Regions from separate parts of the Nocardioides xinjiangensis genome, predicted to be linked through region 1. Evidence: predicted binding sites of a transcription regulator. Region 1 holds the regulator's gene; each other region holds the start of a gene.

Evidence for each region. Region 1 encodes LexA, which represses DNA repair genes until DNA is damaged. Its sites were predicted from a motif close to TCGAACANNTGTTCGA; they were not measured.
Region 2: a site for LexA is predicted at 1,570-1,585, ahead of J3P32_RS11515 (alpha-ketoglutarate-dependent dioxygenase AlkB). Genes of this name have one in related genera too.
Region 3: a site for LexA is predicted at 2,060-2,075, ahead of J3P32_RS12210 (HNH endonuclease signature motif containing protein). Genes of this name have one in related genera too.

The regions. Positions count from the first base shown of each region.
Region 1 is NZ_JAFMSW010000001.1:1,173,199-1,176,822, forward strand. Features, by position in the region: gene J3P32_RS05505 (PKD domain-containing protein) at 1-386, opposite strand, end outside; gene J3P32_RS05510 (hypothetical protein) at 506-1,033, opposite strand; gene J3P32_RS05515 (LysM peptidoglycan-binding domain-containing protein) at 1,221-1,580, opposite strand; gene lexA (transcriptional repressor LexA) at 1,947-2,669, shown strand; gene J3P32_RS05525 (sulfotransferase family 2 domain-containing protein) at 2,737-3,456, shown strand; gene J3P32_RS05530 (ATP-dependent DNA helicase) at 3,462-3,624, opposite strand, start outside.
Region 2 is NZ_JAFMSW010000001.1:2,440,397-2,444,020, forward strand. Features, by position in the region: gene J3P32_RS11505 (FAD binding domain-containing protein) at 1-227, shown strand, start outside; gene J3P32_RS11510 (SRPBCC family protein) at 227-919, shown strand; gene J3P32_RS11515 (alpha-ketoglutarate-dependent dioxygenase AlkB) at 937-1,548, opposite strand; gene J3P32_RS11520 (GntR family transcriptional regulator) at 1,666-2,388, shown strand; gene J3P32_RS11525 (HD domain-containing protein) at 2,375-2,959, opposite strand; gene J3P32_RS11530 (oxygenase MpaB family protein) at 2,956-3,624, opposite strand, start outside.
Region 3 is NZ_JAFMSW010000001.1:2,583,494-2,587,117, forward strand. Features, by position in the region: gene guaA (glutamine-hydrolyzing GMP synthase) at 1-527, shown strand, start outside; gene J3P32_RS12210 (HNH endonuclease signature motif containing protein) at 899-1,858, opposite strand; gene J3P32_RS12215 (App1 family protein) at 2,702-3,624, shown strand, end outside.

The sequences.
Region 1 (3,624 bases):
GCACGGATGTCGACTCCCTGGCCGGCCAGGGTGACGCTGTGGTCGACCGGGCGGTGGTCGGGTGTGTAGAAGTTCGTCTCGAAGTTCACGAGGGTCCTACCGCCGGTGGGCTGCACCACGAGCCTCGATGCCGGCCAGCCGTACCGTCTGAACTCGCGCAGGATCAGCTGGACGATGTTGACCTGGTCGACCTCCCGCCCCGGCACGCAGACATCTCCTACGTCAGTGCCGTCCATGTAGACGTCGTGCACGTAGCCCTCTTCGCCACCCTCGACGCACTCGACGTGCTCGACGCAGATGCCGCCGTTGCCGCACTGGATGGTGACCACCCACGTGTGGCCGTCGCCGGAGTTCGCGCTAGAGGAGTAGTCCGCGTACGTCCACACGCATTCAGCCGAGACGCCATCCATTCCGACCGCGAGACATGAATCAGCTTGAGCGGGCGCCGGGACGATGAGGACCGGACAAAGCGCCGCCAAGACGAGGAGGGCTATCGCGCGGGACATCACAAAATCCCGTAGTACGACACTGACCACTGGTCACTTCGACGTTTGAGAATCACGAGAAGAGTGGTTCTGCCTGCTGGCAGCACTTCAGGCTCGGCGCTGGGGCCGCGCTTGATGACAGTCTCAGGGAGGGTCTTGGTGACTTGGAAAGTCGGCGGCTTCCCTTTCCGGGACCGAATGCTGTTGATGGTCGAGCCAGCGAATTCGACCGTGCCATCACTTGCGTACACCTTCTCGACCGACTTCACGAAGGTTTTGCAGGCCTTGCATGAGTCCTCCACCAGAGCCTCATAGGTGGCGGTTTCCCCCGTCACCTGCATCTCGTCGCCGGCCTTGACCCAGCGCCGGATGAAGTCCTCCGGACTCTCCGCCTCAGGCGTCTCGGCCTCGACCGGAGTCGGGGTAGGCGACGAGCTCGACGGTTCGGGCATCTTCGGCGTCGGCTCCGTCGTCGGTTCGCCGTCCGAGCACCCGGCGATCAGCAGCGGGACCGCGAGGATGAGCGCCAGTGCGCGGCGTACGTGCATGTCGTGCCTCCCGAGAACAACGCCTGCACCACGAAACTACCCACCGCGGTGGCCGGTCAACCACCCTCGCAACCTCAGTTGTGGACGACGTCCGAAGATGCGCCGAGGGGCGGGCCCGCAGGCCCGCCCCTCGCCTTCCCCTTGGTCCACCAGCCGGGGTCGAAGCGGCTGGTGGAGGCCTCGCGCGTCAGTCGGTGGCGACCGGGACGCGGAGCTTCTGGCCGGCCGAGAGGCCGGCGGACTCGAGGGCGTTGAGCCGCTCGATCTCGCTCATCACGGAGCGGACGTCGCCGTCGGTCGCGATCTCGCTGGCGATCCCCCACAGGGTGTCTCCGGGCGCGACCTGGACGATCTCGGTCGGGGCGGGCTTTCCGGCCTCGTCGGTGCCGACGGCACCACCGGCGAGCATGAACGCCACGCCGAGGACCAGGAACAGCGAGGTCAGGAAGACGACCAGTCGGCCACGGCGGGTCAGGCGCACCGTCGAGCGGGCGCGGGCCGGGGTGACCGGGGTCCGGAAAGCGGGGGAAAGGCTGAGGGTGCTCATGGTGGCCTCCTGGGGAAGATCAGCCGTGGGTGTCTGTCGAGCGAATGTCTAGTCGGAGCCACCGACAGCGGCTTCTCGCCATCGGCGTCGAGCAGACGTTCGATCGAACGTGTGTACGACGTTAGAGCACCTGTTCGAACAACGCAAGCACCAGGTCGAACAATCGTTCGCCACGCGCCAAGCGCCCCGGCGCACGAAACTGATCGCCGGTCAGCAACGCACGTACGCCCAGCACCGATGCCAACCGCGACACGCGGAGTTCGAACAGGTGTTTGATCCCCTCCCGCCGACAGGACTACGGTGAGCACACCTGCTCCTGTCCCATCCGAGCCGCGGAGGGAGCCGGCAACCGTACTGGAGGAGCCCATGGCCAAGTCCGACGACAAGAACGTCATCGAGATGCCCGACGGACCCCCGGACGCCACCGGCCTGACCCCGCGCCAGCAGCGCGTGCTGGCCACGATCAAGGACTCCATCGAGTCCAAGGGATACCCGCCGTCGATGCGTGAGATCGGCCAGGCCGTCGGCCTCACCTCCTCCTCCAGCGTCGCCCACCAGCTCCGCGTGCTGGAGAGCAAGGGCTTCCTCAAGCGCGACCCCAACCGGCCCCGCGCCCTCGAGGTGTTCCTGCCCGAGGTGATGGCCGCGCGCCGCTCCATCTCGAGCGCAGACGAGACCAGCATCGACGAGACGGGCATCGGTGACGCCGCCCCGGCCGCGGTCAACATCCCGGTCGTCGGCCGGATCGCCGCCGGCGGCCCGATCCTCGCCGAGGAGCAGGTCACCGACGTGTTCCCGCTCCCGAAGCAGCTCGTCGGCGACGGCACCCTCTTCCTGCTCGAGGTCTCCGGCGACTCCATGGTCGACGCGGCGATCTGCAACGGCGACTACGTCGTGATCCGCCAGGAGCAGACCGCGACCAACGGCCAGATCGTCGCGGCGATGATCGAGGGCGAGGCGACGGTCAAGACGTTCCAGCGCAAGGACGGCCACGTCTGGCTGCTGCCCCACAACGAGGCCTACGACCCCATCCCCGGTGACAACGCCACGATCCTCGGCGTCGTGACCGCGGTGCTGCGCCGCGTCTGAGGCGTCGTACGCCGACCCGCGCGGCGGGCCCGCGGCGCCGCGCGGCCGCCGGTGTAGCCTCGCGCCGATGCCCGAGTCCGCCGTCCCCGACCCACTGGTCTTCCGCACGCGCCCGGGCAACCGCCGCCGGCTCGTGCCGGAGGCGCAGGCCGCGGTCGACCGGCTGGCCGCGGCGGGCGAGCAGTCCGCCTGGCTCAGCCCGCTGGCGTACAACCTGACGATCAGCCACAGCCACCGGTTCGTCTGGTACCGGGTGGCCAAGGTCGCGACGCGCACGATCCGCCACCACTGCGAGCAGCACGGCGTCAGCATGGACGTCGACCACGCGATGCGGATGCGCTACCCGCTCGCCAGCTTCGCCGACTACTTCACCTTCGCGTTCGTGCGCGACCCGCTGGACCGGTTCGTCTCGGCGTGGCACGACAAGGTCGTCGACCACAACTACTACGACTTCGACGCCGCGACCCACGAGCGGATGCAGACCGTCGAGGAGTTCGCCTACTGGACGGCTGCGCAGGACCTGTCCGCGGTGCCAGGGACCGACCAGCACCTCACGCTCCAGAGCCGGATGATCGACCTCAACCGGGTCGACTTCGTCGGCCGGCTCGAGACCTTCGACCGCGACTTCGCCGAGGTCTGCGAGGGCGTCGGCGCCCCCGCCGTGCCGACCGCGCCGCGGAACCAGACCGCCCCCGGCGGGCGCGACCGCCAGGTCTCCGCCGAGCTACGCGAGCTGGTGGCGACGATGTACCGCCGGGACTACCAGCTCTTCGGCTACGCGCCCTGACCGGGCTAGGCGGCGCCGAGCCGCGCGAGCGCCTGACGTACGAGCGCGGGGTCGGTGGTCGACCACATCGGCGGCAGGGACGCCTTGAGGAAGCGGCCGTAGCGCGCGGTCTCCAGGCGCGGGTCGAGCACGGCGACGACGCCGCGGTCGGACGTCGTGCGGATGAGG
Region 2 (3,624 bases), 1.3 Mb from region 1:
CGAGGGTCGGCCTGACCAACATGGGCCCCACCCCGTTGCGGGCCACCGCGACCGAGCAGGCGCTGGCGGGTGCGCCGGCGAGCGAGGACGGCGTACGCGCCGCGGCCGACCTCGCCGCCGAGGGAACCGACCCGCCGACCGACCTCAACGGGGCGGCCGACTACCGCCGGCACCTCGCGCGGGTGCTCACCCGCCGCGCCGTCCTCGCAGCCGCCGGGGCGTCGTAGTGGAGCTGAGCCACCGCTTCACCGTGCCGATCGGCGTCGAGGAGACGTGGGCGCACTTCAACGACATCGCGTCGGTGGCCGAGTGCTTCCCCGGGGCCGAGGTGACCGAGGCCGACGAGCAGTCCTTCTCCGGGTCGGTGAAGGTGAAGCTGGGACCGATCGCCCTGCAGTACAACGGCAGCGGCACGTTCGTGGAGAAGGACGCCGGGGCCCACCGGTTCGTCGTCGACGCGAAGGGCAAGGACAAGCGGGGCAACGGCACGGCGGGGGCGAAGGTCACGGTCGTGATGACCGACGCCGGTGGATCGACCGACGTCTCCGTCGAGACCGACCTCTCCATCACCGGCAAGCCCGCCCAGTTCGGCCGCGGCGTCATGCAGGACGTGTCGGACAAGCTGCTCGGGCAGTTCGTCGCCTGCCTCGAGCAGCGGCTCGCCGCGCCGTCACCGGCCACCGTCGCCGAGGCGGGCGGCGAGCCGTCGGCCGACGCGCCGCCGGTGACCGCCGCCGGGCCGGCGCTCGACCAGCCGCTGCCCGGCCGGCCGGCGCCCGACCGGCCCGCGCCCGGCGCCCGGACCGACGCGCTCGACCTCGGCACCGCGGTGCTGCCGGTGATCGCCAGGTCCTACTGGAGGCAGGCGGTCGCGGTGCTCGCCGGGCTGGTGGTGCTGCGCCGGCTCCTGCGGAGGTGAGCTCGCGACGTCCGGGCTCAGAAGACGTTGAGCGGGCGGAACTGCACGGAGATGCGTGGGCCCGAGTGGGCCACCTTCGGCACGGCGTGCTCCCAGGTGCGCTGGCACGAGCCGCCCATCACCACGAGGTCGCCGTGTCCCATCGTCAGCGCGATCGACGAGCCGCCGCCGCGGGGACGGAGCAGCAGCCGCCGCGGGTCGCCGACGCTCACGATCGCGACCATGGTGTCGGCGGTGCGGCCGCGGCCGATGGTGTCGCCGTGCCACGCGACCGAGTCGCGACCGTCGCGGTAGTAGCAGCAGCCGGCGGTCACGAACGGCTCGCGCAGCTCGGGGAGGTAGTGGGCCGTGAGGTCGGCGCGGGCCCGGGCGAGAGCCGGGTGCGGCAGCGGGGCGCCCTGGAGGTAGGTGTGCACGAGCCGCGGCACGTCGACCACGGCGTCGTACATCTCACGCCGCTCCGCCCGCCATGGCACGCGCTCGACCAGGGCGGAGAAGACGGCGTCGGGGTCGGTCAGCCAGTCGCGCTGCACGTCGACCCACGCCCCGCGTGTCAGCCGCCGGCGCTCGGGTGACAGCGCCGCGGAGACCGCGGCGGGCTCGGCGAACAGGGACGTCTGGAAGTCCACGGCCTCGAGTGTACCGGATGATCGAACACAAGTTCGAACATCAAGAATCATCCAAGGTCTCGACCCGGCTTGGTCAATTTGCGGACGCCGGTCCAGCCCAGTCCTAGCCTGACTGCCATGGATCCGGTGGACCTCGTCGTACCGCGACAGCGGGCGCTCAAGCACGTGCAGGTCCGCGAGCACGTCCGCGCCCTCATCGAGACGCAGCCGCCGGGCTCGGCGGCCCCGTCCGAGCGTGAGCTGGTGGCGCGGTTCGGCGTGGCGCGGATGACCGTCCGCCAGGCGCTCGACGCGCTGGTGGCCGAGGGTCTGCTCGAGCGCATCCCCGGCCGCGGCACGTTCGTCGCCCAGCCGCCCACGTCCGCCGGCCGGCTCACCTCGTTCACCGAGGAGGTGCGGCGCCGGGGCATGCTCCCGGAGTCGCAGACGCTGCTGGCCCGCGTCGAGCAGGCCGGGCCGGGCGTGGCCCGCGCGCTCGACATCTCGCCGGGCGACCCGGTGCTGCACTGGCGCCGGCTGCGTCGGGCCGACCAGGCCGTCGTCTGCGTCGAGGACGCCTACCTCAACGAGGTCCTCCTGCCGGGGTTCCTGCAGCACGGCACGCCCACGAGCCTTTACGACGCGTTGGCCGCCCGCGGCCTGCGCCCCACCGAGGCCGAGGACTCCATCAGCGCCGACCGCGCGAGCGCCGACGAGGCCGCCATGCTCGACATCGCCGTGGGTGACCCGGTGCTGCGCCACGCCCGGCGAGCGGTGTCCGACGGGCGCATCGTGGAGGTCTCGCGCACGTGCTACCGGCACGACCGGTTCACGGTCTACCTCCAGCTCAACGACCGCTGAGCTCTCCCAGCTCGCGCTCGAGGTTCGCCCGCGCGGCCGCCTCCCACAGCTCGCGCGCGGGCGCGGTGTGGAAGACGTACGGCTTCGCCGCGAGGTCGCGGAGCACCGCCGCGCGACCTGCGCGGAAGTCGGCGTCCGGCACCTCGGCGAAGTCGGCCCGCACCCCCGCGACGTAGGCGTCGTAGCGCTCGGGCGGCGCGGCCAGGATCGCGAGGTCGGCGTCGCTGAGCGCACACGCCGCCGGGTCCTCGTCGGAGGGTCGGTGGTGCGCGGTCATCCGCACCAGCCGCGCCACCTCCTCGGCGTACGGCTCGGGGAGCGCGCGCTCGGCCCACGCGGCCGACCGCTCCTCGTCGTCGTCGGCGCCGTCGTAGACCGCGTCGTGGAACCACGCGGCCAGGCGGACGGTGACCGGGTCGAAGTCGGCGCCCGCCGCGGCCAGCCGGTCGAGCCGGTCGAGCACCTCGGTGAGGTGGAGCCGGTCGTGGTAGCCGGGGCGGTCCCAGGCGGCGAGCAGCTCGTCGCGCAGGTCGTGCCGGCCCGGCAGTGGCCAGCGATCGGCGAGGCTCACGTGCCGGCCCGGTCCTGCAGGGCGCGCGCGTGGGCGTGGGCCGGCGCCATCGCCCAGCGGATGGTGCGGGTCGCCGCGGCGCCCAGCAGCCGGTTGGTCACCGGCGGCGCGGGCGGCAGCCGGAGCTCGCGGCGCGCCTCCGGCGGCAGCAGCCCGATCGCAGCGGTCACGAGGGACAGGTATCCCGGCCGGGCGGCGAGGGGCAGGTCGGGGTGCAGCACGAGGAACCGGATGGCGTCGACCGCGGCCGGTGTCCCTCGCAGCTCCGGACCGTACGCCGCCAGGACCGCGCGCAGCTCGTCGACGGAGGTCGGTGGGTCGATGACCCCGAGGTGGCGGGCCGGCACGCCCGCCTGGGCGACGTACTCGTCGCGCTCCGCTCCGACCAGCGGGCGGTGGCCGTAGCGGTCGTGCGCGGCGAGGAAGCTGTCGATCTCGGCAGCGTGCACCCAGCCGAGCAGGTGAGGGTCCGAGGCGGCGTACGGCGTCCCGTCGGGCATCGTGCCCGTGACCGACTCGTGCGCGCGCTGGACCGCGCGGATGACCTGCAGGGCGTCGCGCTCGGCGCCGAAGGTGGTCATCGCGATGTAGATCGAGACCTGCGCCAGCCGCCCCCACATGTCGCCGCGGTAGCCCGAGTGGTCCGCGACCCCCTGCATCGCGGC
Region 3 (3,624 bases), 1.4 Mb from region 1:
CCTCCAACATCAAGTCGCACCACAACGTCGGCGGGCTGCCCGAGGACCTCGAGTTCCAGCTCGTCGAGCCGCTGCGCACGCTCTTCAAGGACGAGGTTCGCCTCGTCGGCGAGCAGCTCGGCCTGCCGGCCGAGATGGTGTGGCGCCAGCCGTTCCCGGGGCCGGGCCTCGGCATCCGCATCATCGGCGAGGTGACCGCCGACCGGCTCGACATCCTGCGCCGCGCCGACGCGATCGCGCGCCAGGAGCTCACCCGCGCCGGCCTCGACCGCGACATCTGGCAGATGCCGGTCGTGCTCCTCGCCGACGTCCGCTCCGTCGGTGTCCAGGGCGACGGGCGGACCTACGGCCACCCAGTCGTGATCAGGCCCGTAACCTCCGAGGACGCCATGACCGCCGACTGGGGCCGGCTGCCCTACGAGGTCATGGAGCGGATCTCCACGCGCATCACCAACGAGGTGGCCGAGGTCAACCGGGTCACCCTCGACATCACCTCGAAGCCGCCGGGCACCATCGAGTGGGAGTGAGCCGGGGTCGTACGGCCGGAGCCTGCGCGACCTCGACCCGTCGTTGAGTCGCGACTGCCAGGGCTCGAGGCTGCGGCTGCGGCTGGCCACGGGTGACCCCGGTCGGCGAGTGCGTGCTGTCGCGCTCGCCCGGCGACGGCACGAGCGCCACCCGTACGTCCGGCGCGACGAGCACGTCGCTCCCCGCTAGGCGCTCATGTGTGCGTGCCCGGTCGTGTCGTCGCTATGGCGAGGAGGGCGCCCGGCGGGGGAGCGCCTCTGGTTTGCGGTGCCTGACCGCTGGTCCCTCGTCCGGCACCGCCGTGCGCCCGGACCTATCGAGACGTGCCACCGGCCCCGCCATGGCATGTCTGGCGGGGTGTGGGGCGGGGTTATGGTCGGCGGGGTCGCGGCACGGTGGGCCGATGGGATGGATCGGGTGGGTCGAGTGTTGTGGTGCCGGTGTGGTCGCGTCGGTAGTGGTGGCCGTGGAGGCTGGTCCACTCGAAGATGCCGTTCGAGGTCATGCGGTAGTGCCAGGCGGTGTGGGTCTTGAGGCGGTGGTGGGAGCGGCACAGGGCGGCGAGGTTGTGGGTCGCGGTCGGGCCGGGTTGGGGTCGGCCGTCTGCGTCGGCGTGGTGGTCGTGGGCGATGACGTGGTCGATGTCGCAGCTGCGGGCGGGGCGGGTGCACCAGGGGAAGACGCAGGTGCGGTCACGCAGGATGACGTGCTCCCTGATCCGGTCGGGGATGGCATAGCCGGGCGCGGTGAGGTCGGTGTTGAGGTCGATGACCGGTTTGACGGTGACCTTGGTGCGGCTGTCGCCGCACCAGCTCCTGACCTGGTCGAGCAGCAGCAGCCGCTGGCGCTCCTCGAGCCGGCCGGTCGGCCCGAACACCGTCTCGCCGTCCGGGGTGAGCGCCGTCTCGAAGTGGGCGTGCAGCACCACCTCCCGGGCGACGGGCAGCCCATCCCCGCCCCGCATGCCGGCAACTCCCGTCGTGCCGTGACCGACGGCGCTGTCGTGGGCGGGGGCGCTACGCATGCCTGAGGTGTGGAGGTCGAGGGCGGTCTGGGTGCGGGCCAGGTCGCCGAGGGCGGCGGCGCGGCGGGCGTCGAGCGACGCGGTGGAGCCGAGTGCCTTCAACGTCTCGGCGCCGTGGGCCAGGGCGCGGTCGAGGTCGAGGGCGTCGGCGATGTCGAGCTCGGCCTCGAGGCGCATGGTGCCGGCGTAGTGCACGTCCTCGTCGTGGACGGTGGCGTGGCGCGGGTCGACGGTGAGGTACCCGTCCTCGGGGTCGGCGGTGCGGTCCGCTGTGGCGAGGTGGTGGCGCGTGATGGCTTCGGCCACGAGCCGGTCCAGCTGTGCGGGTCCGACCTTCCGGCGACGGCGGCGACCTGGGTGTCGACCCAGCCTGCTGCGTCGACGGTGAGCGCCGGGGTGGCGTGGATGGTGGCTTCCGCGACGGCGCGGGCCCGCCATGGCGGCACGGCTCCGGCGTGGACCTGCGTCCACAGCCGTGGCAGGCGGTGCCGCAGCTCGAGGGCGTGCCCGACCAGCCGTTTGGCCGCGGTGGTCGAGACGCCCAGCACGGCGCCGAGCTCGGCGATGCAGAACTCCGCCACCAGCGGGCAGCCGTCGCCGGCGATGGGCTCCTCGTGCTCGCACGACGGCACGGTGAACGTCGCGGCGGAGTGGATCGACTCCGGCGGGTGCAGGTCGGCCCACCGGGCCGCGAGGTCGAGCTGCCGAGCCGCAGCGGCGTTCTCCGCCACACGCGCCTCACGCGCCGCGAACAGCAGCTCGAAAGCGGTGAGGTCCTCCACGGCACCTGCGTCCGCGTCAGCCACTGGCCCGATCATGTGTTCGATTCTAGGCGCCGCCACCGACAGCGGCCATGGGTTGAACGACGCTGTGGATAGTGCTGCCCGACCGGAAGCCTTGGCGGGGAGACCACCTCGTCTACGACACGCACGCCGCGGCCCGGGGTGCGCGCCCGCCTCGTGCGCGCACCCCGTCCCGCGAGGGCGGTCGCCCTCAGCGCACTCCCACGGACGACCGGCGGCGGGCTGCGACGACCGGGAGGCCCAACGCGGCGCACCCACCTCCCCGCGGGCGCACCCACGCCCACCGCCCCCCCACACCAACGACCGCCAGCACGACCACGACCGAAACTGCCCCTAGGGTGACCGCATGGGAGCCCGTCGGTGGATCGTGGCGGCGGAGAACGCCTGGGACAGCGCCAGGGCGCGGCGCGGGGCGTCCCGCACTCCGGCCCACTTCCGCATCGAGTCCTACGGCGGGCACGGGACGGGCGCCGGCGTCGTCGTACGCGGCCGGGTGGTGGACGACCCTCCGCTGTCCAGCGCCGTGGAGGGGGAGGGGGTGCGCGCCGCGGTCGGGCGCTCGGTCCGCGCCTTCCTCACCGACGAGCTGCCGGGCGTGCCGCTGCGGGTCAGGGTGGGCGACGCGGAGGCGGCGGCGGTGTCCGACGGCGAGGGCTACTTCCGCGTGCGGCTCGAGCCCGGGCCGCTGGCCGGACCGTGGGCGACGGCGACGGTCGGGCTCGACGGGGTCCACCGCGGGCTCACGGAGCCGCACACGACGGAGGTCCGGGTCCGCGTCCCGTCGCAGGAGGCCGCGTTCGGCGTGATCTCCGACGTGGACGACACGATCCTGGAGACCGGGGTGCAGCGGATCGGCCGGATGCTGCTGCACACCTTCACCGGGTCCGCGCTCACGCGCACGCCGTTCCCCGGCGTCGTCGAGCTCTACCGCGACCTGGCGCGAGGCGACACCAACCCGGTCTTCTACGTGTCCTCCAGCCCGTGGAACCTGCACGCGTTCCTCGACGCCTTCCTGCTGCACCGCGGCTTCCCGCTCGGGCCGGTCCTCCTGCGCGACCTGCTCGGCACCACCGAGGGCCGGGAGGAGAAGCACGACCGGATCCGGGAGGTCATGCAGCTGCACCCCGACCTGCCGTTCGTGCTCGTCGGCGACTCGGGGGAGCGCGACCCCGAGGTTTACGCCGACATCGTGCGCGAGCACCCGGGCCGGGTGCTCGCGGTGTACATCCGAGAGACGCGGCTGGACCCCGGTGACGGACGCGTCGAGGC